3 regions of the Staphylococcus argenteus genome follow, and region 3 is predicted to be linked to each of the others. Evidence: predicted binding sites of a transcription regulator. Region 3 holds the regulator's gene; each other region holds the start of a gene.
The links. The regulator LexA, encoded in region 3, represses DNA repair genes until DNA is damaged. The targets are predictions, from matches to a motif close to CGAACATATGTTCG.

Region 1 (11,072 bases), 520 kb from region 3:
AAGTAAGATTAAACCACGATGTATAAAATCTAATTTATTTAATGTTAATCCTTGCACTAAATATGTCAAATATAATTTTTCATAGTTATTGAGATTTTCCAGTACCTGCCAAATGCTTTCGGTCATAACAATTTCTCGACCATTTAATTCGTTTAATAAGAAAATCCCGTACAAACGATAGTGGCTGTCATCACTAACTAGCATTGGCAAAATTTTATGTTCAAATACCTCTTTACTATGTTCAATTACCCAAGGTGCATGTCCAACTTCTACTTTAGAGATTTGCGTCAATCTTTCCCAAAAATAACGACTTTCTTCTTTATCACCTAGATAATAATAATTGTATGATAACGCGTTAAACATTTGTATAGATAAAAATTTACCCTTTTTATATAACGGATACAGTAACTGTTGCGATGCGCGATACTGCTTTAAATAACTTAATACAATACCTAATTTAAAACTTTCATCATCATTCATTGGAGCAACTTTATTTAATATCTTTAGATATTTTTGGTATTGTTCATTATCTTTAGTATTATAAAGCAACAATGTGTAATGACATAAAGCATAAATATCAGTACTATCTTCATTTAAAAGTGCTTCATATAGTGCTTTTGCCGTGTCATATTCACCAAGATATAAATAACACATTGCCAATAAATTACGTACGACACGATGGTCTTGAACTTGTTGTGATTGATGTAGAACATAATTTTTGGCATCCTTCAAACGACCTTGTGAAAAAAGGTATTGAAACAATATTTGTACTGCAAATAATTGGGCTTCTAGCTCAATTTGCTCCTCGTTTTCATATTTCACATCAAACATTTGCTCTAATTCGTCTCTATATTCCTGATCATCACTAACAAATACATAATTAATACCAAACAAGAATGCCTTGTTTGGTTCATTAAGTTCAATGTTAAGCTGACTCAATTCATAATAGCTATCTTCTAAATGCCTATTATAAATAATATTGTCGTAAAATAAATGTTCTGCTTTTTTAGCAACACCAAGCTGCACAAGACACTGTGCATAATCAATTTGAATTTCCAGATCATCAGGTGACAATTCTAACACTTTTTCAAAATATTCAGCAGCTCGTTTATATTCTCTTTGTTTAAATTTTTGACTAGCCATTTTTCGATAAAAAGCATCATCAAAGGTCATCGAAATTACTTTATTGTTCCGTTGCGCCATGCAATTGTCACCTCCTAATCATTTTTTATATACATAGGGTTGCCATATGCAAATACATTATCTGGTACATCCTTTGATACAACTGTACCCGCTGCTATTTTAACGTGATTACCAATCTTCACTCCAGGTAAAATTGTTGAATTTGCACCTATTAAAGTATTTGATCCAATACATACAGGACCGTATCTAAACTCATCAACTAAGGCTTCATGCGTTAATATCGTGACATTATATCCAATAACGCTATTACTGCCTATTGTGATTAATTCTGGGTAAAATATATCCACCATTACTTTATATGCTATTGAAGTTTGTTTACCAATATTCATATTTAAAAAACGTTGATATACATATTTTTTTAACGACATACTAGGAATGAATTTTGCGATTTCTATGATGATTGTATTTTTCAACACCTTCGGAAATTTAATAATCCGATAAATATGCCATAAAGGATTTACATGATGATACGTTTTAGACAAGAATTTTCTCAAAATATCACTACTTCACTTTTTTTGTTGGCCATGTTAGTGGCCCAACACTACTATAAACAGGCGGATTATATTTCATTCTTCGGTACACAATTAAGCCAATACTTACTAAAATTAAAATGATCGATACAACTTGCGCAATTCTTATATTACTAGTTAACATCAAACTATCAGTTCGTAAACCTTCTATAAAGAATCTTCCAATGGAATACCACGTTAGATATAAAAAGAATGTCTCACCTAGTTTTAAATGTTTTCGAATATTAACTAAAATGATAAATCCAGCCACATCCCAAATCGATTCATATAAAAATGTTGGATGATAATATTGACCATTAATATACATATTTTCAATTATAAAATTAGGCAAATGCAATTGTTCTAAAAATGCACGTGATACAGGACCGCCATGTGCCTCGTGGTTCATAAAATTACCCCAGCGTCCAATACCTTGCGCTAAAATTATGCTCGGTGCAACAATATCACCTATTTGGAAAGGATTTAAATTTTTAATTTTACATACAATGACACCAGCAATAAAGCCACCGATTAAGCCACCATGAATTGCTATACCTCCATGCCAAATTTTAATAATCTCACCAGGATTTTCCGCGTAATATGGCCATTGGAAAATGACAAAATATATTCGTGCCGCAATAAATCCAAATAAAGCACTGTAAAAAATGATATCTACTAATGTATCTTTATGCAATCCTGCTTTAACAAGCGCTCTTTGTGCAACAAAGTAGCCAAGTAATATACCAATAGCAATAATAATGCCATACCATCGTACACTAAGTGGTCCTAAGTTGAACGCCACAGGATCTATATAGTTAAATACAACATTCATTCAACCTACTCCTCACTCTTATGACTGTTCTTGATAATCTCTTCATTTAAACGTTCGCTAAATTCTTCTGCAGTATTAATTCCCATAATATTTAATCGATAATTCATTGCTGCAACTTCGATAATAACTGCTACGTTTCTACCAGGTCTAACTGGAATTGTTTTCTTCGTAATTTCAGTGTCTAGAATGCTTAATGTTTCCTCATTCAATCCTACGCGATCATATAACTTTTGTTTATTCCAGTTTTCCAAATTAATATTTAATCTAATTCGCTTCTCGGTTAAAATAGAACCTGCACCAAATAAAGTCATAACATTAATAATACCTAATCCACGTATTTCTAATAAATGTTCGATTAACTTTGGTGGTTTTCCGATTAATTCATCTTTATTAATTTGACGAATCTCTACATTGTCATCGGCAACTAATCTGTGACCACGTTTCACTAATTCTAATGCAGTCTCACTTTTACCAATACCAGAATCACCAGTAATTAAAACACCCACACCATATACATCAACTAAAACGCCGTGTAAAGAGGTTGTTTTTGCTAATGCATGCTCTAAAAACGTAGTTAAACGACTCATTAAACTTGTTGTCGCATCTTTAGCAATTATAAGAGGTGTATTTAATTCTTTTGCAGCTTCTACAAGTTCTTCTGGTGGTTGCAAGCCACGAGTGACAATAATTGCCGGTGTTTCCGGTCTACAAAGTTTACGCATACGTCCTGCTCGGTCTTTATCCGGCAATAAATTATAAAATGATAATTCGGTAGTTCCTAATAATTGTATTCTATCTGAAGCATAATGTGAAAAATAGCCTGCCATTTCTAAGCCTGGTCTTGATATATCTGCATTTTTAATTGGCTTTGACAAACCTTCTTCACCAGCGATTAAATCTAACTTTAACGTTTCAACTAGTTTTTCTGTCGTTAACATGGGTTCACCTCAATTATATTTATCCCTTCTCTTACATCTCCTATTATCATATCAAAAATATGACAACAATCTACATTGAAAAGCTAAATTAAATATTAATTGTTCATTATTATTAATGTTTTGCAAGTCACTATTAATACCATTCATTTATACTTTAATACATTGCTTAATAAAAAGACTGAAAAATTGGAAACATTGTCTTCTGTTATTTTAAATATTAACAACAATTTAATTACTTATTTATAATTAGCTAGTCTGATTTTGACCCTATATCAACATATTTCTTTTCAGCAATCTTATATAATGATATACGTATATCATTATATAAAAAGAAGTGAAAGATCTCCTAACGACAACTTTCACTTCTTTTATTATTATTTATTTTCAGTATATTGTTTATCTCGTTCAAGTACTTCTTTTAAATATTTACCTGTATATGATGCTTCTGTTTGTGCAATATCTTCCGGCGTACCTGTTGCTACAATCGTACCGCCACCATTTCCACCTTCTGGTCCTAAATCGATAATATAATCAGCTGTTTTAATCACATCTAAATTATGCTCAATTATCACTACAGTGTCACCATTTTCAACTAATCGATTTAATACCTTTAATAACCTACTAATGTCATCAACATGTAACCCAGTTGTTGGTTCATCCAAAATGTAGATTGAACGCCCAGTAGAGCGTTTATGCAATTCTGAAGCAAGTTTTACACGTTGTGCTTCACCACCAGATAATGTTGTAGCTTGTTGACCTAATGTTACATAGCCTAGCCCTACATCCACAAGTGTTTGAAGCTTACGATTAATCTTAGGAATATTTTCAAAAAATTGTGTTGCTTCTTCTACAGTCATTTCCAAAATGTCTGCAATATTTTTACCTTTATATGTTACTTCTAACGTTTCACGATTGTATCGTTTACCATCACATACTTCACATGGCACATAAACATCAGGTAAAAAATGCATTTCAATCTTAATGATACCATCGCCTTTACAAGCTTCACAACGCCCACCTTTTACGTTAAAACTAAATCGTCCTTTTTGATAACCACGAATTTTAGCTTCATTCGTTTGCGCAAATACATCACGTATATCATCAAATACACCTGTATAAGTTGCCGGATTTGAACGTGGCGTTCTACCGATTGGAGATTGGTCAATATCGATAATTTTATCTAATTGATCAATACCTTCAATGTTGTCGTATAATCCCGGTTTAACTTTTGATTTATTAATTTTTTGTGCTAATGATTTGTATAATACTTCATTTACTAGAGAACTTTTACCGGATCCTGATACACCAGTTACTACTGTCATGATTGATAATGGAATGTCCACATCCACATCTTTAAGATTATTGCTTCTTGCACCTCGAATCGAAATTTTACGGTCTGAAGCAGGTCTACGGTATTCTGGAACTTCAATTCGTTTTTTCCCACTTAAATATTGACCTGTTAAAGACTTTTTATCTTTCATTACTTTCTGTGGCGTACCACTAGAAACAATTTGACCACCATGCTCGCCAGCACCAGGGCCAATATCAACCAAATAATCTGCAGCCCTCATCGTATCATCATCATGTTCTACTACGATTAAAGTATTTCCTAAATCTCTCATTTCTTTGAGAGTATTTATTAACCGATCATTATCTCTCTGATGAAGGCCAATTGAAGGCTCATCAAGTACATATAATACACCTGTTAATCGTGATCCAATTTGTGTTGCTAATCTAATACGTTGTGCTTCACCACCCGATAACGTTCCAGAAGCTCTATTTAATGTTAAATATTCCAGTCCTACATTATTTAAAAATGTTAATCGAGAAATGATTTCTTTTAGTATTTGATTAGCAATCGCTTGATCTTGTTCTGATAAATTGATGTTTTCATAATAGTTTAACGCTTGACTAATTGAATATTCAACAACTTCTCCAATATTCAATCCACCTACATACACCGATAAAGCCTCTCGACTTAATCGTTGCCCGTGACAAGTTTCACATGGTAATTCTGTCATATATTTACTCATCATTTCACGTGTATATTCTGATGGTGATTCATGGAATCGACGACTAATGTTTGGAACAACTCCTTCAAATACCATCGTTCTTTTTCTAGTACCGCCTTGACGTTGAGTAAACGTAAATTCAATTTCTTTTTCACCTGAACCATATAATAAAATATCACGTTGTCGATCTGTTAACTTTTTAAATGGCTTATCCATATTAATTTTATATACTTCACAAACACGTTTTAATAAGGTTGGATAAAAATCAGAACTAGTAGGTATCCATGGTTCAATGGCACCTTCATTTAATGTTTTATCTTTGTCTGGTACCACTAAATCAACATCAACAGTTAACTTTTGACCTAAACCATCACAGGTTGGACATGCACCAAATGGACTATTGAAACTAAACATTCTTGGTTCTAATTCTCCTATTGAAAAGCCACAAATCGGACAAGCATGGTTTTCAGAAAATTTTAAGTCCTCACCATCGATAACATCAACAGTTAATTGACCTTCAGCAAGTTCAAGTGCTGTTTCAATAGAGTCAGCTAGTCGTGTTTCAATGCCCTCTTTTACAACTAAACGATCGACAACAACTTCAATTGTGTGATTTTTATTTTTATCTAATGCTGGCACTTCATTTACATCAACAATATCTCCGTCAATTCTTAGACGTACATAACCTTTTTTACCAATATCTTCTATTAGCTTTTCATGACTACCTTTACGATGAGAGATGACAGGTGCTAATAATTGAATCTTTGTACGTGTATCTAACTCCATTATACGATCAACCATTTGTTGTACCGTTTGAGATTCAATTTCTATATTGTGATTTGGACAATATGGCTTACCTACACGTGCATATAACAGACGAATATAATCATATATTTCTGTTACCGTAGCTACAGTAGACCTTGGGTTTTTACTCGTTGTTTTTTGATCTATTGAAATTGCTGGCGATAATCCTTCAATCGTATCAACGTCAGGTTTATCCATTTGACCTAAAAATTGACGCGCATAGGCACTTAATGATTCAACGTATCGACGTTGCCCTTCAGCATAGATTGTATCAAATGCTAAAGAAGATTTACCTGACCCTGACAAACCAGTCATTACTATTAATTTATTTTTGGGTAATTCAATATCAATGTCTTTTAAGTTATGCGCACGAGCACCTTTTACTACTATAGATGGTTCTTTCATTTACTTGTCACCCTTCTGCTTTTAATTCAAATAACATATCTCTTAATTCTGTAGCTCTCTCGAAATCTAAATCCTTCGCTGCTTGTTTCATTTCTTTTTCTATATTTTCGATTGTTTTTTGTCGTTCTTTTTTTGTCATTTTCTTAGGTATTACAGTTTGTTCTTTTTCATTGTTTTCATCGTTGTCAACAGTTGCACTTATCAAATCATGAATCTTCTTATTGATGGTTTTAGGCGTAATGCCGTGTTTTTCATTATGCTTCATTTGAATATCACGACGACGTTGTGTTTCATCTATTGCGTACTTCATCGAATCTGTCATTTTATCAGCATACATTATGACTTCGCCTCTTTCATTACGCGCAGCTCTACCGATTGTTTGAATTAATGACCTATTTGAACGTAAAAAGCCTTCTTTATCTGCATCTAAAATCACAACTAAAGAAACCTCTGGTATATCAATACCCTCTCTCAATAAATTAATACCTACAATGACATCATACGTACCCATACGTAAATCTCTAATAATTTCAATTCGCTCTAATGTTTTAATTTCAGAATGCAAGTAGTTAACTTTAATACCTGCTTCTTTCATATACGTTGTTAAATCTTCACTCATTTTTTTAGTAAGTGTTGTTACTAAAACTCGTTCATTTCTTTCAACTCTTGCTTGTATTTCACTTAGTAAGTCATCGATTTGATTTTCAGTAGGTCTAACTTCAATCTTAGGATCTAGTAAACCAGTTGGACGTATAATTTGTTCAACCATTTTATCTGTATGTTCTATTTCATAAGGTCCTGGTGTTGCCGAAACATATACTAACTGCTTCGTCTTTTCTTCAAATTCTTCAAATTTAAGTGGTCTATTGTCTAAAGCACTTGGTAATCTGAAACCATGATCAACAAGCACTTGTTTACGTGCTCTGTCTCCATTATACATACCTCTAACTTGCGGTAATGTCACATGTGATTCGTCAATCATTACTAACCAGTCATCACCAAAATAATCTAATAAGGTATATGGTGTTGAACCTAGCGGACGTAATGTTAAATGTACGGAATAATTTTCAATACCTGAACAAAATCCCATTTCTCTCATCATTTCTAAATCATAATTAGTTCTTTGCTCTAAGCGTTGGGCTTCTAACAATTTATTCTCATCACGCAATTCCTTTAATCGTTCTTCTAATTCTTTTTCAATACGTTCTATTGCAACTTTCATTTTTTCTTCACGCGTTACGAAGTGAGATGCTGGGAATATTGCGAAATGTTCTCGTTCTTTTAATACTTCACCTGTTAAATAGTTAACTTCTCTTATGCGATCTATTTCATCTCCGAAAAACTCAACTCTAATACATAACTCTTCTTTTGAAGCTGGGAATATTTCTACAACATCTCCACGAACTCGAAAAGTACCACGTTGGAAATCAATATCATTACGTGTATATTGAACATCTACAAGTTTTCTAAGCAACTCACTTCTATCCATTTCCATACCAACACGAACACTTACTACTAAATCTTTATATTCTTCTGGATTACCTAAACCATATATACAACTTACACTTGCAATAATTATTACATCATCACGCTCAAACAATGCACTTGTAGCTGAGTGACGTAATTGATCTATCTCATCATTAATGGATGCATCTTTTTCAATAAATGTATCTGTAGATGGAACATATGCTTCAGGTTGATAATAATCATAATAACTCACGAAGTATTCTACTCTATTTTCAGGGAAGAATTCTTTAAATTCACTATACAATTGACCTGCTAATGTTTTATTATGTGCGATGATTAAAGTCGGTTTACCAACTTCTTTAATTACGTTACTCATTGTAAAAGTTTTACCAGTACCTGTAGCACCTAATAATGTCTGATGTCTCTTACCTTCTTTAATACCTTGAACAATTTCTTTAATTGCTTGTGGTTGGTCACCTTGAGGCTCAAATTCAGAATGTATTTTAAAAGGATAATGCTCAACCATTGTTACATACGCCTCCTATTTAATGTGTTATTTATTTATCCCGTTCAAATTTGCTCTTTCTTATTTCATATTTTATCAAAATAATCGCTAAAAAAGCAAACATTTGTTCGTAATATTTTAATACAAAGAAAAACAAACATAGTTGTTCTAACTATGCTTGCATTTAATCAATTCATTTATCTAGTTATATTTTGTGAGTATATACACTTTATATCAAACGTCTTATTGTTTCAATTAATTTGTTTGGACATTGTCCTTAGGTCAAAATTAGCGATCTCCATCTTGATGCTTATGAAATTCAAGCTGATCTATTATAAGATATCCAGCTAATAGTGATACTACGTCAATAAAGATAATCCACTCGTTATGAAAGTATTCCTTATATATGGAAGCCCCTATTAAAATCAACGTTAGTGTTGTACCAACCCATTTACTTCTAGTCAATACACTAAATAACACTACTAAGACACATGGAAAGAATGCAGCGCTAATATACCATATCATTCATTTTCCTCTTTTCTTTTGTTTAAAATGTTCATTGTAGTTTCTCTTAATTCTGTTTTTGGGATGAAGTTTTCAGTTAACATTTCTGGAATGATATTATCGATAAAATCTTGTACAGAAGCTAAATGATCGAATTGAATAATTGTTTCTAAACTCATTGCATAAATTTCAAAAAATAATTCTTCAGGATTACGTTTTTGAATCTCACCGAATGTTTCATATAATAAATCAATTTTATCCGCAACTGAAAGTATTTGTCCTTCTATGGAATCATCTTTACCTTCTTGCAATCGTTGCTTGTAAACTTCTCTATATGGCAACGGAATTTCTTCCTCTATAAATGTTTCTACCATTTCTTCTTCAACTTGCGAAAATAGTTTTTTCAATTCACTGCTGGCGTATTTCACAGGCGTTTTAATATCACCAGTAAACACTTCTGCAAAATCATGATTTAATGCTTTTTCATATAAACTTTTCCAATTTATTTTTTGCCCATGATATTCTTCTACAGTTGCTAAGTATTGAGCAATTTTAGTTACTTTAAAGGAGTGTGCTGCTACGTTATGTTCAAAATATTTAAATTTTCCAGGTAATCTTATAAGTCTTTCCATGTCTGATAATCTTTTAAAATATTGATGTACGCCCATTTCAATTACCTCCCTATTATTTAATCATAAATTATACTTTCTTTTTACATATCCTTCAATTAAATATCATTTAAATTTCTTAATTGTTTACCTTCGTTCATATTATAACAAAAAAATCCTCTTAACCCATTTTACAAGACAGGTTAAGAGGATGAATAAATAACTAATTAATGAATGTAATTGTATTTACCTGGATTTAAAATTGTTCTTGTTGACTTAACATTAAATCCTGCGTAATTCATTTCGGATACCGTGATTGTTCCATTAGGATTTACTGATTCAACTACGCCAACATGACCATATGGACCAGCAGCAGTTTGGAAAATAGCTCCAACTTCTGGTGTTTTATCTACTTTAAATCCTGCACTTTTCGCTGCGTAATTCCAATTATTTGCATTACCCCATAGACTACCGATACTTCTGCCTAATTCTGCACGGCGATCAAAAGCATAATACGTACAGTTTCCATATGCGTATAAGTTACCTCTGTTTGCAACAGATTTATTGTAGTAATGTGCAACTGGTTTAGTTGAAGCTACCGTTTGTACTTTAACTGGTTTATATGCTACATTAACTGTTTTAGCAACAGTCTGCTTAGTTGCTACATTTTTTGAAATTTGCTTAGCAGGTTGCTGTGTTGACTTTGCTATTTGATTTGGTTTACTTACTGGTGTTTTAACAATCTTAACTTGTTGCGCTTTATTTTGAGGCACTAATGAAAGTACATCACCAGGGAAAATTAATGGCGTCACACCAGGATTGTATGAATATAATTGATTCAATGTTAAATGATGTTCTAATGCAATTTTATATAATGAATCCCCAGGCACAACTGTATATGTTGTTTGAGATTGTGTTTGAGATTGAACATTTGATACATAATTATGCTTAATTGGTGATTTAACCACTGTGCCTTGTTGTTGTGCATGTGCTGCATTATTAAAAGCTAAAAAAGCTAACACTGACGAAACTGTCACCGTAAGAGTTTTCTTCATCTTGTTGTCATTCCTTTGCTGTTAGTATTTTAAGTATGAAAATACTATAGCACAATACATTTTATCAAAAGCTATTGTTATGACGATGTAATCAAATGGTTAACAATATAAAAACATAACTAGGAAATGATTTAGTGTAAAATGTTTTTATCACAATGATTTGGTAACGCTTTCACACTTTTTGTCTTAGTGGCGAATTTGGTTACAAGTAATATTACTTAATGTACTCT
Region 2 (11,072 bases), 640 kb from region 3:
AGTATCTATTACTAATACGCATATTGACTCGCTTGATTCAAAGACTAATAATAGTCCTACATATATAAGAGATAGCAATATAAATAATAGTAATATTAAAGTGAGTATTGGAATGCTAAGGGTTGAAAATAGTCATATTAGCAATTCTATATTTTTAAATGATAATGGTGATATTGATTTTGAAAAGATGCCATCAAAAGTTGACGCAAAAGCTTCGACAAAAGAAGGAGATATTCATTTTAAGTATGGTAAGCAACCTCAAGATACGATATTAAAGTTAAATCCTGGGACTGGAAATAGTGTCGTAAAGAACAAAGTGTTTACGAATGGAAAAGTAGGCAAGAGCGATAATGTTTTAGAGTTTTATACGATTGATGGAAATATTAGAATTGATTAAAAGTTTGAATATGCACCGATATTAGAAAACACTAACTTTCTAATATCGGTGTCTTTTTATTTGTTAGCAAATGTTAATTCAGTATCAATCTTACCGGTGAAATGTGTGATATTAAGTTCTTGACCAGCTAACCATGATTTGAAATCTATAATTTCTGGTGTTGTATTTTCACCTAGAGCGAAGTAGGCAGTCAATGTTTCAGGATGATACATAGATGTATGAATGGTACCTGACCAACTTTTGAATAATTTACTATAAATTTCATACTTGGGGTGATTGAATAACTCAAATACCGTATCCATATCTAAGTTTTCATTAGTTTGTGAAATGGTACGTGCTAATCTCTCTTTGGATTCTTTTGTGTAGTTGCGATTTTCATGTGTGAGTATTTCAAAATGATTTGTACATGTATTATCGTAACGGATATCTATTGATCGCGGAGTTACTTCAACAATGGCATGATTTAATGATTTGTCCATCAGTATATAACTAAATGAGCTTCTATGTGGAATGTCTTTCAATAAATGTACTGCCTCCGTCACATCGTGGCAGTTTTCAAGAATTAAACGACCTATCATATAACATACAAAACCATTTGCAGGATGCTTTCGATGCATGAAGTTATAGCCCATAGTTAATCCTGCCTCATTCATGCCATCCATTCTTCCTGTGACTCTTGATACAGGTCCAATTTGAGCTAATCCTCTATCGGTAGGTTGATATAACAAATAGCGACCATCGTATGTAGCAGGATGGTAATCGTAATTTCTAACCATAAAGTCCTTACCTTGAAAGACAGTACATCCACTTTCTTTTAAATCGGTAAAACGGTAATGGCCAAAGTTTAGTATAATTTGCCGTGTTGGTATTTTAAGTATACTTTGCAGTCCCATTAATTCTTCCCATATTTGTGGAGCATAAGTTTGGAAAATTTGATATGTTTCATTTACATCTATGTCAAAACGTGGGACACGTTTTTTCCATTCTTTTTCGCGATTTTTTAGCAGGGGTGTTTGAAGGAGCCATTTGGCAGTTTCAACACCTAAATCGAAATGAGAACCTCTAAAAGTCATAATATCTGATGTCACTTGTTGCATGTCATCATTCCTCTTTCTTTTTTATTGTAATATATTGTAAATAAATAGTAATCGTATGTATATTGAATGTCATGCTAAATAAAGTTATATTTTACTAAATGAAATATAACATTTTTTGAGGTGATTTCTCAGTGTATAAAACTTATCAATCAGTTAAAACATATTTTTATAGATGGTGGGGATATTAAGTTAAAAGCTTAAAATCATCTTATCATAAATATTAATCTTAAGTTAGCACTCACGAAAAGGTCATTGTTAACATTAGCATTTAAGGTCATGTCGCGATGATTTAGAGAATCCTCGACATTTTTTGAAATAATCATTAACTTGCTCGCTATATAATTTGACGAGTATCTTTCGGAAAAGTGGGTATATATTTAATGATTATTCTATATATGATAGTATAATGAACTGTAGACAGGTATTTAATTTAACAGAGGTGAAATTGAGATGTGGAATTTTATTAAATGTGTATTTAAATTCGTATTTAGCTTGGTTGCTATTACAACGCTAGTTGCTGGTGTTGGTGTGGTAGCTTTTGCATATATCTTCAAGAAAGATTTTGAAGATATCGAAAGAAAGACTAAAGAAATTATTTCTGATATTGAAAGTAAAAATAATTAATAATACTGAGGCGAGAACAATATTGATTGTTCTTGCCTTTTTTTGAGAAAAATTAAGATAAAGAGACAATATCTAAAATATCAAACACAGAAAGTTTTTGGCGTTGTTGTGATTTATAAATATGACCTTCGATTTCATAATTTATAGCATCAATTCGATAAATGATTAAACGGAGAGAATCAATAAAGCCATTATTATAAAATTTAATTTCTACGGGTTGCGCATATTGTAATGCTTCATGTAATCGGATATTTAATTCAGTCAATTGATCATCTGATAATATGGGACGTGTGATTTTATTCTGATCGATAATATATCGCTGAATTGTTTCGAACTGTTCAGGTAATGTTGCAAAAGGTGCCCATTTTATCATGCCTCTTCCCATAGGTATATTGTTATCTAATAATTCAAGTGGAATATTGCGATAATCAGTTTCCTCTTCATAACTTGTCATATTTACTCACCTCAATCTAATAATTACATTATACGAACATACGTTCTATTTTGCAATAAAAAAATGAATAGAGATAATAAAATTTACTCTGAATTTAGCGAATGATGCTTTATAAAATGAGATATCTGACGGCGAATTTATTGAGTCGTTAAAAGGTTTTTAATAATTTTTATTAATATGACTTTTAGCTAACAATCCAAAGCTTAAACTAAAATTCTCAGTATTGGATATAATTCGTTGATGTTTTTATAAGTGTGTACATGATAAATGATTGTTAATTCGCGCTAAAATTTAATAAAATAGATGTAAGACTAACATGGAGGGGTTAAAGCTATGACACAAGGATATATTGGTTCATATACTAAAAAGAACGGCAAAGGAATTTATCGTTTTGATTTAAATGAAGACCAGTCACGTATAGATTTATTAGAAACAGGATTTGAATTAGAAGCATCTACATATTTAGTACGTAATAACCATTTTTTATATGGAATCACTAAAGAAGGTGAGCAATGTGGTGTTGCAAGCTTGAAAATAGATGAAAATGGCAAATTAAGTTTGTTAAACAAATGTTTATCTTCAACAGCTGGAACAGGTTGTTATGTATCACTTTCAAATGATAAACAATACTTATTTGAAGCGGTATACGGCGCTGGAATTATACGCATATATGAATTAGACACATATACGGGTGAAATCGTACGCTTGATTCAAGAACTTGCACATGATTTTCAAACTGGTTCACATGACAGACAAGACCGACCACATGCCCATTATATTAGTCAAACGCCAGATGGTAAGTATGTTGCTGTAACGGATTTAGGTGCAGATAGGATTGTTACTTATACATTCGATGAAAATGGCTTTGAATTTTGTAGCCAATCTCAATTTAAAGACAGTGATGGAACAAGACATATTGAATTTCATAATAATGGAAAATATGCATACGTTGTGCATGAATTATCAAATACTGTCAGTGTGACTAAGTATAATGATGGCAAATTTGAAGAGATTGAACGTCATTTAACAATTCCTGAAGACTTTGCTGGAGATACTAAACTGGCAGCAGTAAGACTGTCCCATGATCAACAATTCTTGTATGTATCAAATAGAGGACATGATAGTATTGCAATTTTTAAAGTACTTGAAAATGGTCAACACTTAGAATTAGTGACGATTACAGAAAGTGGCGGAGAATTCCCAAGAGACTTTAATATTACATCATCAGATAAGTTTCTAGTTTGTGCACATGAACAAGGAGATTCAGTCGTTACTGTGTTTGAAAGAAATAAAGAGACTGGTGAAATTACGCGATGTGATAGTAGTCAGAAAGCTCCTGAAGGTGTATGTGTTATATTTTAACTATTAATAGATAATAAGAAAGAAACCATGTTTCCGAACTAATAGAATGTATCTTGTAAAATAATATTTTCAAGACATCATAGTAGGGAAGCATGGTTTGTTTTAATTTTATTGACTAATTCTTAAAGAAAGCTTTAATGTATTTGAATTTACCTTTATACGGTGGTAAATGTAGCCCTGATTCTAATCGAGTAGATTTGAAAATGTAACTTTTTTCATGAGTAAAGGTATCGAATGAATATTTACCATGATAACGTCCCATACCTGATGTACCAACACCACCAAATGGTAAATTAGGATTTGCTAATTGCATTAATGTATCATTAATAGCACCACCGCCAAACGATAACTCATTTAATACACGTTGTGTTGCATTTTCATCTTCACTAAATAAATATAAACTTAAAGGTTTAGGTCTCTGTTGTATAAAATTAATAGCTTCATCAAATGATTGATACGTTAAAATCGGTAAGATTGGACCGAATATTTCTTCTTGCATAATTGCAGCATCACTAGTGATATTATCTAACAGTGTCGGCTCAATATAGCGTGTATCTTCATCGCTATGACCACCAAATACGATATTCATTTGCGCATCATTAAGTAAGGTAGTAAGACGATGATAATGTTTTAGATTTACAATGCGACCATAATCTGGACTTTGTTGAATATTTTGACCATAAAATTCGCGCAATGTTTTGGATAGGGCTGTTATTAAGTCATCTTTCACAGATTCATGGACTAAAATATAATCTGGTGCGACACATGTTTGTCCTGCATTTGTAAATTTACCAAAACAAATTCGCTCACTTGCAACTTTAATATTGGCTGTTTGATCAACAATAACAGGAGATTTTCCACCCATTTCTAATGTTACTGGCACTAAATTTTGGCTAGCAGCTTGATAAACTACTTTACCTACGTTTTCACTTCCTGTAAAGAAGATATAGTCAAATGGTAAATGAATTAAAGTTTGTGTTTCTTCAATCCCACCTTCAATAACTTCAATGTAATTTGCATCAAATGTATCATTGATTAAACGCTTTATAACGTTGGCAACATTTGGCGTTAATTCAGATGGTTTAATGATAGCGGTATTTCCAGCAGCAATTGCTCCGATAAGTGGTTCGAATACTAATTGGAAAGGGTAGTTGAAAGGCGCAATAATTAGTACTGTTCCATAAGGTTCTTTTTTGATATAACTTTTGGTTGGAAATAAATATAAGGGTGTGTCTACGTTTTTAGTTTTAGTCCAATTTTTAAGTTCTTTACGTGCATTTTTGATACTTTTTAAAGTAATACCGATTTCTGTGGCGTATGCTTCAACTTTGTTTTTACCCAAATCTTGAAATAATGCTTCTAAAATATCTTGTTCATATGATTTGATGGCTTTACTTAATTTTTTTAACTGTTGTTTACGAAAATTAACATCTTTTGTCTGTTGTGTATTGAAAAAGGCTTTATTATTGTAAAATAATTGCTCGATACTATTCATATTGATAAGAACCTCCTTATGATTTATTTTTGAAAAGATGACAAATAGCTTTTTTACAGCGTATTTTAAAAATTTAAGTGTCAGCTTAATAATATATTGTTCATGTTAAATAAAATGTGATGAGTCAGTTTTAAATATATTTATAACTTTAATCATAACGAAAAAGGTATAGAGAAAACAAAAATTTATACTCGGCGTTGTAAATATAGTTTCAAAAGGTATAAGCATATCGAAATAAAGTTACACAAATTACCATATATTATATTCGGCAAGGTCAAGAAGTAGTGCTAGAGTTAATATCACGGGATAGTTGAAATTACAATTAGTTCGTGATTTGAAGAGTCTGCGTGATCTGAAGAGTCTGAAATATAAATCCATGTCCTAGGCACTATAATGTCATATTGGCAGTAGTTGAATGAATGAGAATGCCCTTGTAATATGCTTCTTCAATACTAATCGGGGCCCCAATATAGAGAAATTAGATCCCAATTTTTACAGACAATGCAAGTTGGCGGGGCCCCAACATAGAAGCTGACGGAAAGTCAGCTTACATTCCATAAGTTAAAATTAATGTTTGTAGTAAATTAAGAACACGTTATCTGAGGCTAATGTATAAGAACCACTACATAATAAATCATTAATGGTTCTTTATCATTTCTGTCCCAAGCCCGTTAAAAAAGAATCTATTACTTTCCGACACACAAAAAACAGTTCATTAAAAGTAAAATTATATCTACTTTAATGAACTGTTGTTAAATTATATACTGTCAAGAATTGAGCAGTTACGTATGGACTTTATTTCGTTAATGCTTCAGTGATTTGAGGTACGATTTGTTTTTTACGAGAAACAACGCCAGATAAGAATGCCATATCATCTTCTAATTGAACATTGAATGCTTCACCGACTTTATCTTTTTCAGCACCTACAACTAAGATTTTAGAATCACTATTAATAATATCAGTTACAACAAGTACGAATAAGTCGTATTTTTCTTGAGCACTAACAGCAAGCATTTCTCGTTCTAAATCTTCTTTGCGATTTAACACTTCGTCAAGGTCAACTGCATTTACTTGAGCAATACGTGTCACGTAATCACCCATAGTGAATGATTTAGCATCCATATTTAATAAGAATTCAACTGATTTGTCAGTTGTTGAAGCGCCTGCTTTTAACATATCTAAGCCGTATTTTTGAATATCAACTTTAGCGATATCTTTTAACTCTTCAGCTGCTTTAACATCTTGTTGTGTACATGTTGGTGATTTGAAAAGTAAGCTATCTGAGATAATTGCTGATAACATTAAACCAGCAATTTCAGGTTTAATTTCAAAGCCACGTTCTCTGAACATTTTGTAAAGGATTGTAGCTGTACAACCAACAGGTTCAGCACGATAACATAAAGGACCAGCAGTTTCGAAATTCGCAATTCTATGATGGTCGATTACATGCTTAATTGTAGCAGCGGCAATTGTATCAGAGCTTTGTTGAAATTCATTGTGGTCAACTAAGATAACATCTTGTCCTTCAAGATTATCAGTTAGTAATTCCGGAGCAGGTACATTAAATGTATCTAACGCGAATTGTGTTTCTGCGCTTACATCACCTAAGCGGTATGCTTTAGCACCTGAATTGCCTCTAAGTTGTTCAAATTCTGCCATAATAATCGCAGATGAAATTGCATCAGTGTCTGGATTTTTATGTCCGAAAATATATGTTTTAGCCATTGTCAAATATCTCCCTTGTATATTGTATTCTTTAAAATTATTTTAGCACGATTTAAACGTGTTGTTCTACCTCTGCACCTAATGAGTTTTTGAAATGTGCAAGTGCCCATTCATGCCCTTTTTGATTAAATGAAGCTACACCCTCAGCAGGTACTGAAATTTTATAGCCTAAATTGTACGCAGAAATTGCTGTGTGTAATACGCAAATATCAGTACATACGCCAACGATTTCTACTTGATTAATACTTCTTTCTCTCAATAAACTATCAAGTGGGGTACCGAAGAACGAATCATAGCGGGTTTTATCAATGAAATGTACATTAGATTGCGCTTTGATTGTTTCATATAATTTACCAACTTTACCGTATAATTCTCTGCCACGAGTTTCTACTATATTGTGTGGTGGGAATAATTTACTTTCAGGATGATGAATGTCATGTAAATAATGTAAATCCATTAAAAAGAATATATGGTCTTGATAATAATTAAAATCATTGATACGAGAAACAATAAAATCTTCTATATTTTGTCCAGGTTTACCACAAGTAAGTAAGCCATCGTCTGCGATAAAATCATATGAATAGTCAACAACTAATAGTGCGCGATGTGTCATTCAAAATCTCTCCTATATAATAATAAAATAAACTCCCATCTATTCATAAATGCTAGAGTAATTTTTAACCCAAATGGTTAATATATAAATATAGATTAAGTATATAGATTAATCAACTTTTTTGGAAGAGTAAATAACGCAATCACTCAATATTATGGGATATTTTTGAACTATATTTAAAAAAATAAATTCACAAATACTAGATTTGACAAGTAGGTAGCTAAAATAACAATGTGACAATCTATGGATATATGAATACTGAGGATTTTAAATAAGTAAATTTGGTACGTGAATCTAATCAAATTTAGAAGGATTATAATTTAAATAATGGGATAATATAAGAAGTAATTAGAAAATAAAAAAGGATGACAATTTATGCATATTAATGCGAAAGATTTTGGATTAACTGGTCATAATAAAAAGAAAGATACACGAGCAATACAACGCGCATTAAACTATGGTTATCGCAAGCAGACAACGGTGTATATACCAAAAGGAACATATGACATTTGTAAACCATTAACGATATACGGTAATACAACATTAGTGCTGGAAAATGAAACGATATTACGACGTTGTAATTCTGGAACGCTATTAAAGAATGGACATAGATATGGATTTTATAGAGGTTATAACGGTAACAGCCATATTCATATTAAAGGAGGAACGTTTGATATGAATGGTGTGGCTTATCCTTACAATAACACGGCTATGTGTATGGGTCATGCGGAAGACATTCAATTAATTGGTGTGACAATTAAGAATGTGGTTAGTGGTCATGCTCTTGATGCTTGTGGTATTAATGGACTTTATATCAAAGATTGTTCGTTTGAAGGATTCGTAGATTATAGTGGAGAACGCTTTTACTCTGAAGCGATACAGCTAGATATTCAAGTGCCTGGCGCTTTTCCAAAATTCGGAACTACAGATGGCACGATTACCAAAAATGTCATAATTGATCATTGTTACTTTGGACCTTCTGAATTATCTGAAATGGGTAGCTGGAATCGGGCTATTGGCTCACATGCGAGTAGACATAATTGTTATTACGATAACGTTCACATTATTAATAATACATTTGAAGGTATACAAGGTTATGCATTGACACCTTTAAAATACAAAGATACGTATATTATTAATAATAGATTTATTGATTGCCAAGGTGGAATAAGATATCTAGGAGTGAGGGACGGTAAAAATGCAGCGGATGTATTAACCGGAAAAGATTTAGGATCACAGGCTGGTATAAATATGAATATCATTGGGAATGAGTTTTTAGGGCCAATGGAAAAAGATGCTATACACGTGCGCAATTACAATAACGTAAAACATAAAGATGTTCTAATAGTAGGTAATAAATTTAATAATCTCTTGCAAACGATACATTTAGAAGATATTGATAGAGTGTTTTTAAGTTCAATTGAAGCGGATATTAAAGTGACGACAATCAATGTCAGTGATATAAAAAAATAGAAATTAGATAAAAATAGGATTGAGAGGAAGAAAATTTTTATGAAAGCGCATTCATAAAACGGTATAAATATGCTATAATAAACCCAATTATCTGATAAAAGGGGCATTTTGACGGTAATGATAATACAAGTTATACAACTTTCTGTATGTTTTTAAAGTTGGTTAGCTATGCTTGTCAGAATCAAATGAGGGGGGATTTTATGGCTTATTTTAATCGATATCAATTAACGACTTCAAAAAGGTATTTAACTTTCTTTTCAACATCAAAGAAAAAGAAACCATTTAGTATGGGACAACTTATTGGGCTAATATTAGGACCATTGCTGTTTCTTTTAACTTTAGTGTTCTTTCATCCACAAGACTTACCTTGGAAAGGTGTTTACGTATTAGCAATCACATTATGGATTGCAACATGGTGGATTACAGAAGCAATACCAATCGCAGCGACAAGTTTATTGCCAATAGTGTTGTTGCCATTGGGACACATACTAACACCAGAACAGGTATCATCCGAATATGGTAATGATATTATCTTTTTATTTTTAGGTGGATTTATATTAGCGATTGCTATGGAAAGATGGAATTTACATACGAGAGTAGCTTTAACAATTATTAATTTAATTGGTGCGAGCACTTCGAAAATTTTACTTGGATTTATGGTTGCAACGGGATTCTTATCCATGTTTGTATCAAATACTGCTGCAGTAATGATCATGATACCCATCGGTTTAGCAATAATTAAAGAGGCCCATGATTTGCAAGAAGCAAATACGAATCAAGAAAGTATTAAGAAGTTTGAAACGTCATTAGTTTTAGCAATTGGCTATGCCGGTACGATTGGTGGATTGGGCACGCTGATTGGAACGCCGCCGCTAATTATTTTAAAAGGACAATATATGCAACATTTTGGACATGAAATTAGTTTTGCAAAATGGATGATTGTAGGAATTCCAACTGTCATTATTTTATTAGGTATTACATGGTTCTACTTAAGATATGTTGCTTTTAGACATGATTTAAAATATTTGCCAGGCGGACAGACGTTAATTAAACAAAAGCTTGAAGAACTTGGAAAGATGAAATATGAAGAAAAAGTAGTACAAACCATTTTTGTCCTTGCGAGTTTATTATGGATTACAAGAGAATTTCTATTGAAAAAATGGGAAGTTACATCAGCTGTAGCGGACGGTACAATAGCTATTTTTATTTCAATATTATTATTTATAATTCCAGCTAAAAATACTGAAAAACATCGACGTATCATTGATTGGGAAGTAGCAAAAGAACTTCCTTGGGGTGTATTAATTTTATTTGGTGGCGGTCTAGCATTAGCAAAAGGGATTTCTGAAAGTGGCTTAGCCAAATGGTTAGGTGAACAGTTGAAATCATTAAATGGTGTTAGCCCAATTATTATCGTAATAGTCATTACTATTTTTGTTTTATTTTTAACTGAAGTAACATCTAATACTGCTACGGCAACGATGATTTTACCAATTTTAGCAACATTATCTGTAGCTGTGGGTGTTCATCCGTTGTTATTAATGGCGCCAGCAGCGATGGCGGCCAATTGTGCCTACATGTTACCAGTTGGAACACCGCCTAATGCCATCGTCTTCGGATCTGGAAAAATTTCTATTAAACAAATGGCATCAGTAGGATTTTGGGTAAACTTAATTAGTGCGATTATCATTATATTAGTTGTATATTATGTCATGCCGATAGTTTTAGGTATTGATATAAATCAACCATTGCCTTTGAAATAGCAAATGCAGTTGAGAATAAAATTAAAAAGTAACATTAGCATGAGCAAGTACTAGTTGAGAATATTTATA
Region 3 (11,072 bases):
GCTAATATCAATAACATTTTTCTCTTCATTATAATTAAAAGTTTCATTTGTCAGCGCTAAAGTATTGGGATAAACCTGCTTTAAATGCATCATAGGATCTGTTATATGAGACATATTTGTAAGTTTAAAATGAAAATAATTCTCTTTATTATTTACAGCAATCTTTTCATTTATAACTTCACTGTATTCACCTGTAATAATTTCTAATTGTCTAAGAGGTTCTATTGGTATAAATTTATCACTGATATCATCACCATCGATTATAATGCGTCTATACCCTTTAGATTGACCTACTTCAGAAAACGAATACTGTAATAATGAACCACTATATTTAATCTTTTTATCATTAATACTAAATGGGTGGTGTAAATGCCCAAGCATTATATGATCAAATACATTAAATACATTTTTTTGAACGGACTCTACCGTACCGATTGTGAGCGGTCTCTCTGAATCAGATGTTTTACCACCTTGTACAGTCAAATGACCAATTAGTATATTAATTGCTTTCGGATCAAGTAAATGTTGAATTTCATCAATGCATCTAGAAATACCTTGTTGATGATTTTCAATGCTTTCATCTTCAAAATAATGCTTCATTTCGCTAACAGTAGCATATGGCAATGTATAGAAATTTACTTCATTAATAGTTATCGGTGACTTAATCGTTGTAAAATCTGTTCTTATGTATAGTTGACTATGTTCAAACCAACTTGCGCCGTAATTCAATCTTTCTTTACCATCATGATTCCCACTGATTATAATAATTGGAATATTTAACTCTAAATTAAGTTTACCTATTGTTCGTTCTAATAACATAATTGCATCTTTACTCGGATAAGTCGTGTCATATAAATCTCCAGCTATAACAATGACATCTGGTTTTTCTATGATCATTTGTTCAACGAACTTATCCAAAATATATGCTTGGTCCTCTAACAATTGTTTGCCGTTTAATATTTTTCCTAAATGCCAATCTGCTGTATGTATAATTTTCATTATTGCCTCCGCATAGAACATTTGTTCGCTTTTTATTTTAATATATTCTTCATTCTGTTTCAAGTAAAATTAAAACCACTTATTGACTAATTTAGTAGCCAAAAACAAGTGGTTTTAAAAGTAATTAATTGATTAATGTTTTCTTTAATTTTTTATATTTATATAGCATTGCTAATCTCCAAGGTACAATCATACAAAATGCTAATAAAAAGAACATGCCGCCCAACTCTCCCGGATCAATTTCATTACTAATAAATATCTTCATCACAGTACGAATAATAAGTAATGAAATTAAAATGACCGGAAATGCTTTTGAACGTTTCATATAAATCTCTGTACCTTTAACTTCAAATCGGGATGTCCATATCAAAACTGTAGAAAACAACAAGCCAATTATAAAAGCTTCTAACATTTCAGACCCAGTAAGTCTAAAATAAGGTACAACATACATTAAGGCACCCGTTGACATAAAGAACGGTGGCAAAATTATTTTTTTCTCATTTACCGGATAATTTTGAGCTTTCATACGGATAACTATAACCATAGTTCCCATAAATAAAGCTACAACTATTGAAAATATTAAGTAGAGCACGCATACACCTTCTTATAAAATAAACTCTCTGATAATCATATAAACTGAATTATAGCATTTATCATTCTTTTCGTCATTTTGTTAACTTCAATATTATTCAATGTATTTTTAATTGCTAATTTGTAATCAAAAAGAGGCCATACTCAAATTTGAGTAATAGCCTCTAAAAATCGCGAATTTACTTTTTCGCACTCTTCATATTTTGATCCATATTTTTATTCATCATCGTCATCATTTGATTAATTTTCTTTTGAGAAGGTTTTTGACCCATTTGCATCATCATCATACGAAGCATTTCTTCGTTGATTGGTGGGTTTTTCTTTAAGTAATCCATCATATATTTTCTTGCTAATAAGAAACCACCAATTAAACCTAAAATTAAAGCTCCTATTATTAAAATAATTGCTAACCAAGTTGCCATTGTTTCACCCGCTTTCTTTATCCTACTGAATTTTACTAAATTCAACACATTATTTCAAGAACTAGTTTATTCAAGTATTTTAATATCGATACTAAAAATAATATCAAAAATCACTTAGATATAATAGTGATTTTTATGATTAAATTAAAATCTCATAGTCAAACAAGAATGTTGATAGAAAGTTCAAGTATTTTTATCCCTTAAAATTGTCTTCAATGTAATGAAAACACTAATATTAAAGAAGCCTAAGATTAGGTATCTTAGACTTCTAAATACTTAAATTGTATAATAGCTTCTTATAAGCTCATTACTTGATTTAAAATATTTTCTTTAGTAAATCCATATTTTTCAACGACTAAATCGCCAGGCGCACTTGCACCAAAGCCATCAATAGCGATAACTTTACCAGCAGTACCTACATATATATGCCATCCAAGTGGTGAAGCCATTTCTATAGCAACACGTTTAGTTACACTTGATGGAATAACTGATTCTTTATATTCATCAGATTGTTGTTCAAATGCATTCCAGTTAGGCATAGAAACTACGCGTACAGATTTACCTTGTTTTTCAAGATCTTTTGCAGCTTCAATTGCTAAGCTAACTTCCGAACCAGATGCTAATAATAAGAATTCTGGCGTTTCTTCAGTGCCATAAACTGTATATGCACCTTTACGCACACCTTCTTCAACTACATTTTCAGGTACATCTAACACTGGTAAATTTTGGCGTGTTAATACTAATGAAGTTGGAGTTGATTCTGATTCTAAAGCAACTTCCCAAGCTACTCTAGTTTCATTTCCATCTGCAGGACGGATAACATTCATATTAGGAATAGCTCTTAACCCAGCTAATTGTTCAATAGGTTCATGTGTAGGTCCATCTTCACCAACTGCAATTGAGTCGTGTGTAAAGATAAATGTTGCATTTAATCCCATAATTGATGATAAACGCAATGCCGGTTTTAAATAATCACTAAATACGAAGAAAGTTGCTCCATATGGATGTAAACCTCCATGAGCAGCCATACCATTAACAGCAGCTCCCATTGCAAATTCACGTACACCAAACCATACATTTTTACCTTCCGGTGTTTCAGAACTATAGTCAATTGCATTATTTACATTTGATTTATTAGAACCAGCAAGGTCTGCTGATCCTCCAAAGAATGAAGGGACAGTTTTACTAATAGCTTGAATGATTGCTCCAGAGTCAGCACGAGATGCACCGCTATGTCCTAATTCAAAGCGAGGTAATTCATCTTTATAATTATTAGGTAGTTTTCCACTAACTGCTAATTTAAATTCTTCTGCTAATTCAGGATAAGCTTCAGCATATTTTTCTAATAATGCATTCCATTTAGACTCATCTTCATTAGCGCGTTGTAACATTGTACTTTGGAAAATTTCATAAACTTCCTCAGAAACATTGAAACGTTTTTCAGGATCTAAACCATAATTTTCAAAAGTTAATTTTCTTTCGTCTTCACCTAAAGGCGCACCATGAACACCATTAGTACCTGCTTTATTTGGAGAACCAAAGCCAATTGTTGTTTTAACTTCAATAATAGTCGGACCTTCTTGAGATTTAGCTTTAGTAATAGCTTGATCAATCTCTTCTAAATCATTGCCATCTTTAACTAATAGATAGTTCCAACCATATGCTTCAAAACGTTCTTTAGTATTTTCTGAAAATGCTTTATTCAATTCACCATCAAGTGAAATATCATTTGAATCATATAGTACGACTAATTTACTTAGTTTATTATGACCAGCAAATGAAGCAGCTTCATGTGAGATACCTTCCATTAAATCACCATCAGAAGCTAATACATATGTGTAGTGATCTACAACATTGTATCCATCTTTGTTGAATTTACCAGCTAAATGATCTTCGGCTAATGCCAAACCAACTGACATAGCAAATCCTTGTCCAAGTGGACCAGTTGTAACTTCTACACCATCAGTATGTCTGTATTCAGGATGACCTGGTGTCTTAGAACCCCATTGTCTAAATTGTTTTAATTCTTCTAATTCTAAACTTCCTGAAACGTGTAACAAACTATACAATAATGCTGAACCATGCCCAGCTGATAGTACGAAACGGTCTCTGTTAAAGTAATCTTTTGATTGTGGGTTGAAATTTAAGTGACGCGTCCACAAAGTATAAGCCATTGGGGCAGCTCCCATTGGTAGTCCTGGATGACCAGAATTTGCTTTTTCGATTGTGTCGATACTTAAAGCACGTAACGTATCAACAGCTAATTGATCTTTTTCATTAAACATCTTGTATATCTTCCCTTCTTCAATTTTATCAAATACATTATAACTTATTTTAAAATAAAAAGATAAGTAAAATACTTAAATCAAATTTTAATGTCAGAAAATTCTATATATAGTTATGAACTAATTTTGATTGTCTCTTTTTTCCTGTATCTCTTTGATTTTTTCCGGTGTAACATCATTACCCTCCGGATCAATCACTTTTGTATTTTCTATTTGTTGTTTAAATCCTTTTCTAAAACTTTCAAGATAAGCTTTTCTTAAAGCTGTTTGCTCTTTCGCCTCTTCTTGTGTTAAACCTTCTGCTTTTTTCTTTCTAGCTAATTCATTTATTCTTTCGATATTCAAATCTGAATTACTCATTAAAAAACCTACTTTCACTGTATTTATCCAACCATTATAATACTTTAACAAAATATAACAAATTTAAGATCATCTAAAAAGTAATAAAAAACGCTACTTTGCAGAAATAAGCAAAATAGCATAGAAAAATTTATCGAATTAATTTATAAACGCGAACACTTTTCGGTCTTTTTGTTCGTCTTCGTTTGTAGGGATACTATGTTCGTATGTTTTGTCAATCGCTTTTGTCTTAATTTGGTGATCAGTCATCTCGTACGTTTGTTCCGTGTGAGCACTGATGTTCGCACTTAATAAGAATATAGAAAAAGCTGTGCTTGAAACTAAAAATATGATTATATATGTGGATAAGTTTTTATATTTATTGAAAAACATCGATTTCACTCCTAGAACATTTGTTTGTATAAGTAATTTATCAGAACTTATGTTCTATGTCAACATTTTAACGAACAAATGTTTGTTTTAGTTTTGAATTAATGCTATAATAAATTTAAATTAAATTAGGGAGTGCCTATATATGAGAGAATTAACAAAACGACAAAGCGAAATATATAATTATATTAAACAAGTTGTTCAGTCGAAAGGTTATCCACCTAGTGTTCGTGAAATTGGCGAAGCGGTTGGTTTAGCTTCAAGTTCAACAGTTCATGGCCATCTTTCACGTCTTGAGGAAAAAGGATATATTAGACGAGATCCAACGAAACCTCGTGCAATTGAAATTGTAAGTGATCAAACAAATGACAATATTAATATGGAAGAGACAATTCATGTTCCTGTTATTGGTAAAGTTACTGCTGGTGTTCCAATTACCGCAGTTGAAAATGTAGAAGAATATTTTCCATTACCAGAACACCTAACATCAACACATAATAGCGATATATTCATTTTAAATGTTGTGGGCGACAGTATGATTGAAGCAGGTATCTTAGATGGAGATAAAGTAATTGTTCGAAGCCAAACAATTGCAGAAAATGGTGATATCATCGTTGCAATGACAGATGAAGATGAAGCAACGGTTAAACGTTTTTATAAAGAAAGAAATCGATATCGTTTACAACCTGAAAATAGCACAATGGAACCAATATACCTTGATAACGTTACAGTTATTGGTAAAGTAATTGGTTTATATCGCGAAATGTAATATTTCAACAATTTATATATAATCGCATTTGTTAAACCCTCATTCATAATAAATTTCCAACCTCTTGAAATCTCAATGATTATCAAGAGGTTTTTTATGCCATCCTTTATATGTATGTTACAACACTAGAAACAATCAGAGTTTTAGTTATACATAAAGTAAAACTCGCCTCTACAATTATATGCAGAAGCGAGCTAATATTATTTTTTACTATCTTTTTTATTTAATATGTCTTTGACGCGTTCTAATATATCCGCATCTTTTGGTTTGTCTTAAATCATCATGTTTATCTACTTCCTTACAGATAAACATTACCCTTTAAACAAGCTTTAGAAACATTATCCAGTGTAATTTTCTGTCCAAAACGGTTGTTTTTCATCATTAAAATCAACACCAACACCTAATGTATTAAATGCGTCGTTTAAAATATTCTTTCTATGACCAAGAGAGTTCATTAACCCTTCATGTGCGTAAATACTGCTTACTTGGCCATATGCTAAATTTTCACCAGCTGACCTAAATGTTATACCATCTTTTTTCAATCGATCAAACGGAGATTGACCTTTTAAGTTAGTATGATCAAAATAGTGGTTATCTGCCATATCTTTACTGTGTTTTCGTGCTGTTTCAGAATTCTGTTTTGAATACTTTAGCGTTGGTAACTCATGTTGTTTTCTTTCAGCATTAACTAAATCAAAATTTTGAAGCTCGTAACTATTTGCCAGTGATTTTGATGGCGCGCCATACTGTTCTTTCAATCTATTTTCCATAGCATCGCTTACTTGCAAAACAGCTGTTACATTATTACGTCGATGTTTATCATAAAATACCGTCGTATAAATATGATTTTTATGGAAAACATCATATTCTTTATTATTTTGTTCGTAACGAACTCTACCTTTAACAATCTCGGTTTCTGGTTCGCCTAATCTTTGCCTTACAACCGATTTCGGTGTGTTATATTTAATTTTTGATTTTGAAGTGATGATATTTTGATTTGAATATATCGCATTAACTTTATCTTTAATGTAACTTACCATTATAAAATTATTGTAATCACCATCATAATACGTATACCACTTCGTACCATATTCATTAAATGTCACTCTTTTAGGTTGTTTCAATACCTTTTCAACTTCTGATTTAGACATGTTCATCTGAATATTATTAAAGGCAAATTGTTGTTTCTTTGGCGTATCCAATTTATTTTCTGCAGAAATTGTTTCTTTATTGATGTGAATATCAATATATTGTCTTACTTCATTTTGTAAATGAATGAATGGTTTAAATTCTGTCATTGGCGCGATGATAATAATCGATAATAACGCAACAACAGTTACTATGAACTTTTTAATTTACATCACCTACTATAAATATTAATCTCTATCTCCATTAAAAATAGAGTTTCTTACAATAACATAATCTACAGTACGTAATGATTTCAAGTCTTTTCCACCGGCATATGAAATTGAACTTTGTAAATCTTGTTGCATTTCATTTAAAGTATCAAATAATGAACCTTTATGTTCTACAAACATTTTCTTACCTTCAACATTTTTATGTTCACCTTTTTGAAATTCTGAAGCACTTCCAAAATATTCTTTATACTGTTTGCCGTCAAGTTCAACAGTCTCACCTGGAGATTCTTCATGCGCAGCAAAAAGCGAACCAATCATGACCATTGATGCGCCAAAGCGAATAGATTTAGCTATATCACCATGTGTTCTTATACCACCATCAGCAATTAAAGGTTTACGTGCAGCTTTACTACATAAATTTAATGCTGCTAGCTGCCAACCGCCTGTACCAAAGCCAGTTTTAATCTTTGTAATACAAACTCTACCAGGACCAATACCAACTTTTGTAGCATCAGCACCAGCATTTTCTAATTCTCTAACACCTTCAGGCGTACCAACATTCCCTGCAATGACATAACTCTCAGGTAAATGTTTTTTTATATGTTTTATCATATTAATTACTGAATCAGAATGTCCATGAGCAATATCTATTGTTATATATTCTGGTATCAATTTATCTTGAGCTAATTTTTCAATAAATTCAAATTCTGATTTCTTTACACCTACTGAAATTGATGCAAATAAACCTGAATCTTGCATATTTTTTATAAAAGGTACTCTAGCTTTTTCATCAAAACGATGCATGATATAGAAATAATCATTTTCTGCAAACCGTTTTGCTAATGTTTCATTCATAACTGTTTGCATATTCGCAGGAACTACAGGTAGTTTAAACGTCTTCGGTCCAAATTGAATCGATGTGTCACATTCAGATCTGCTTTCAACAATACATTTATTAGGTATTAACTGAATATCTTCATAATCAAATATTTTCACTTTAAATAGCCCCTTTTAAAACTAATTATTTTATTAATGCAAATTAAAAACCGGATGTTTTCTTGATTAATTCCGAAAACATTCAGTTTATAGCATTCGTATATACTGTACATTGTTTTATTAATATTGTAAATGGGCTAAAGTACGAAATTTAATTTTACCAGCTTGATTTTTTAACACCTGGAATTTGTCCTTTATGTGCATGTTCTCTAAATGCAATACGTGACATTTCAAATTTACGTAATACACCTCTTGGTCTACCCGTAACTTTACATCTTCTTGTTAAGCGTGTTGGTGATGAATCTCTAGGTAATTTTCTTAATGCTTCATAATCACCTTTCGCTTTTAACTCTTTACGTAACTCATAATATTTATTTACTAATTCTTCTCTTTTTCTTTCTTTTGCTATTTTAGACTTCTTAGCCATATATTGTTACCTCACTTTTTATCAAATCGTAATTATTACGATTTATATAATAACACAATAATCACATAATTCAACAGTTAAATCTTATTTATTTGCTAAATCACTCAAAAAACGTTCTATGACTTTGTAAAATTTTAATCCACTTCGAAACGACTATACTTTCTTTTAAAAAACTATTACTTTTCATTTTCTACTATATATGGAAACTCACCTTTTTTTAAAATTTACTATTACTGTATTGTTCGCAGCGTTCCAACATCATTTATCAATATACCATGATAATTTTTCCGTTTACTTCATTAAGAAATAACTCAAATCATGTATCTATATATTTACTTTATTACTTTTGAAATATGTTTCTAACTATTATATTGAATTATCATCAAAAAAACGAGCTTTCCATAAATAATGGAAAAGCCCGCTTTAATTTCAAATCGTCGTATTTGAATGATAAGAATTACTTAGTTTCACGATGTAACGTATATTTGTTTAATCTTGGGCAATATTTCTTCATTTCAATACGCTCAGGATTGTTACGTTTATTTTTAGTAGTGATATAGTTACGATCGCCACATTCTGTGCATGCTAATGTTACGTTTACGCGCACGTTAAACACCCTCTCTTGTTAGGAATCTTTACGATTTATTATATTATCATAAACTGCTCAACTACGCAATATTGAATACACATTTCAAATTTATTTTTTAAAGTTTTCGTAAGTTTCGTCACTTTCTGTTTCAAGATTAATTGAATTAATATCAATACCTAATGCTTTAGCTACACCTTCACCATATTCTGGATCAGCTTTATAGCAATGACGGATATGACGTCGCTTAACATCTTCAGATACACCATCCATTGCATTTGCTGTATTTGTGAAAATTCTTTCTTTAGCATCATCAGTTTGTAATCTAAATAACTTACCAGGTTGCTCAAAATAATTATCATCATCTTGGCGTTGATTATATTCATAGCCATAACCATCAGTTGGGAATGGTGGCTTTTTATATTCAGGTTGTGAATCAAATTTGCCTTGATTATTTGGATAATAATGTGTGCCTCCACCTTGGTTATTATCAAGCACACGCATTTGACCATCTCTGCTAAATGGACAAATGTTTTCAATACCTACACCTTTAGGCTGGTTCACAGGAATTTGCCAATGATTTACACCTAAGCGATATCTTTGCGCATCTCCATATGAGAACAAACGCCCTTGTAACATTTTATCAGGTGAAAAATCTAATCCAGGAATAATATTAGTTGGTGCAAAAGCAGCTTGTTCTACATCCATAAAATAATTATCTGGATTTCGGTTTAATTCAAACTCTCCTACTTCAATTAATGGATATTCATCGTGATACCATACTTTTGTTAAATCGAATGGATTATCCTTATGGTTTTTGGCTTGTTCTTCTGTCATTACTTGGATATACATTGTCCATTTTGGATAATCACCATTCTCAATAGCATTAAATAAATCTCGTTGTGATGAATCACGATCAGTCGCTACAATTTCAGCAGCTTCTTCATCTGTTAAATTTTCAATACCTTGTTGAGTTCTAAAGTGGAATTTAACCCAAACACGTTCGCCAGCATCATTGTACATTGAATACGTGTGAGAACCGAATCCATGCATATGGCGTAAATCTTTAGGTATCCCTCTATCTGACATTAAAATCGTCACCTGATGTAAAGCTTCAGGAAGTCCAGTCCAAAAATCCCAGTTATTTTGAGCATCTCGCATATTTGTTCTTGGATCACGTTTAACAGCGCGATTTAAACTAACAAATAACTTTGGATCTCTGAAAAAGAAGACAGGCGTATTATTCCCTACTAAATCCCAGTTACCTTCTTCTGTATAAAATTTTAAAGCAAATCCTCTAATATCTCGTTCTGCATCAGCAGCACCACGTTCACCTGCTACTGTAGAAAAACGTGCGAACATTTCAGTTTGTTTACCAATTTCTGAGAAAATCTTAGCATTAGTATACTTTGTAATATCTTTAGTTACAGTAAACGTACCAAATGCACCAGAACCTTTCGCATGCATTCGACGTTCAGGTATAACTTCTCTATCAAATTGAGACATTTGCTCTAAAAAGTAAATATCTTGCATTAAAAGAGGTCCCCTAGGTCCTGCTGTCATACTATTTTCTCGATCTGATACTGGATGCCCAAAAACTCCAGTTAATTTTTTATCATGTTGTGACATAGTCATCCCTCCACAATTTATAATTATTATAATTTAATACACATTATAATTTAACCCTAATTAAATTACAATTAAACACGCTCAAAAAGATTAAAAAATCAGAAAATTTTAATTTTTTCGCTTTAAAGTGTTAAAAAGTTATTGAATAGTCTACTTAAAAAGCTTACAATAATGGGTATATTTAAATAGATGGGAGACTAAATATGGAAGATAATAAAATGAACCGTAGTCTTAATTCTAGACACATTTCCATGATTGCTATAGGTGGTGCAATTGGAACT

Region 1: the regulator LexA is predicted to act here: its motif matches at 8,793-8,806, upstream of uvrB (excinuclease ABC subunit UvrB).
Region 2: the regulator LexA is predicted to act here: its motif matches at 2,606-2,619, upstream of SAMSHR1132_RS09405 (YolD-like family protein).

What each region holds. Positions count from the first base shown of each region.
Region 1 is NC_016941.1:793,590-804,661, reverse strand. It holds gene SAMSHR1132_RS03725 (tetratricopeptide repeat protein) at 1-1,203, opposite strand, end outside; partial or broken gene SAMSHR1132_RS03720 (acyltransferase) at 1,211-1,697, opposite strand; gene lgt (prolipoprotein diacylglyceryl transferase) at 1,705-2,544, opposite strand; gene hprK (HPr(Ser) kinase/phosphatase) at 2,550-3,482, opposite strand; gene uvrA (excinuclease ABC subunit UvrA) at 3,857-6,703, opposite strand; gene uvrB (excinuclease ABC subunit UvrB) at 6,711-8,696, opposite strand; gene SAMSHR1132_RS03695 (CsbA family protein) at 8,964-9,200, opposite strand; gene SAMSHR1132_RS03690 (YfbR-like 5'-deoxynucleotidase) at 9,197-9,847, opposite strand; gene SAMSHR1132_RS03685 (COG3942 and LysM peptidoglycan-binding domain-containing protein) at 10,015-10,842, opposite strand.
Region 2 is NC_016941.1:1,948,003-1,959,074, reverse strand. It holds gene SAMSHR1132_RS09420 (DUF4097 family beta strand repeat-containing protein) at 1-397, shown strand, start outside; gene SAMSHR1132_RS09415 (C45 family autoproteolytic acyltransferase/hydolase) at 454-1,494, opposite strand; gene SAMSHR1132_RS09410 (hypothetical protein) at 1,945-2,118, shown strand; gene SAMSHR1132_RS09405 (YolD-like family protein) at 2,171-2,572, opposite strand; gene pglS (6-phosphogluconolactonase) at 2,906-3,934, shown strand; gene SAMSHR1132_RS09395 (aldehyde dehydrogenase) at 4,050-5,429, opposite strand; partial or broken gene SAMSHR1132_RS14240 (hypothetical protein) at 5,568-5,648, shown strand; gene SAMSHR1132_RS09385 (manganese-dependent inorganic pyrophosphatase) at 6,225-7,154, opposite strand; gene SAMSHR1132_RS09380 (cysteine hydrolase family protein) at 7,207-7,767, opposite strand; gene SAMSHR1132_RS09375 (glycosyl hydrolase family 28-related protein) at 8,143-9,240, shown strand; gene SAMSHR1132_RS09370 (SLC13 family permease) at 9,441-11,003, shown strand.
Region 3 is NC_016941.1:1,312,122-1,323,193, reverse strand. It holds gene sbcD (exonuclease subunit SbcD) at 1-999, opposite strand, end outside; gene SAMSHR1132_RS06235 (CcdC family protein) at 1,124-1,591, opposite strand; gene SAMSHR1132_RS06230 (YneF family protein) at 1,770-2,012, opposite strand; gene tkt (transketolase) at 2,309-4,297, opposite strand; gene SAMSHR1132_RS06220 (DUF896 domain-containing protein) at 4,418-4,657, opposite strand; gene sosA (DNA damage-induced cell division inhibitor SosA) at 4,796-5,029, opposite strand; gene lexA (transcriptional repressor LexA) at 5,172-5,795, shown strand; gene SAMSHR1132_RS06205 (CAP domain-containing protein) at 6,134-7,150, opposite strand; gene guaC (GMP reductase) at 7,172-8,149, opposite strand; gene rpsN (30S ribosomal protein S14) at 8,307-8,576, opposite strand; gene rpmG (50S ribosomal protein L33) at 9,034-9,183, opposite strand; gene SAMSHR1132_RS06180 (catalase) at 9,274-10,791, opposite strand; gene SAMSHR1132_RS06175 (amino acid permease) at 10,995-11,072, shown strand, end outside.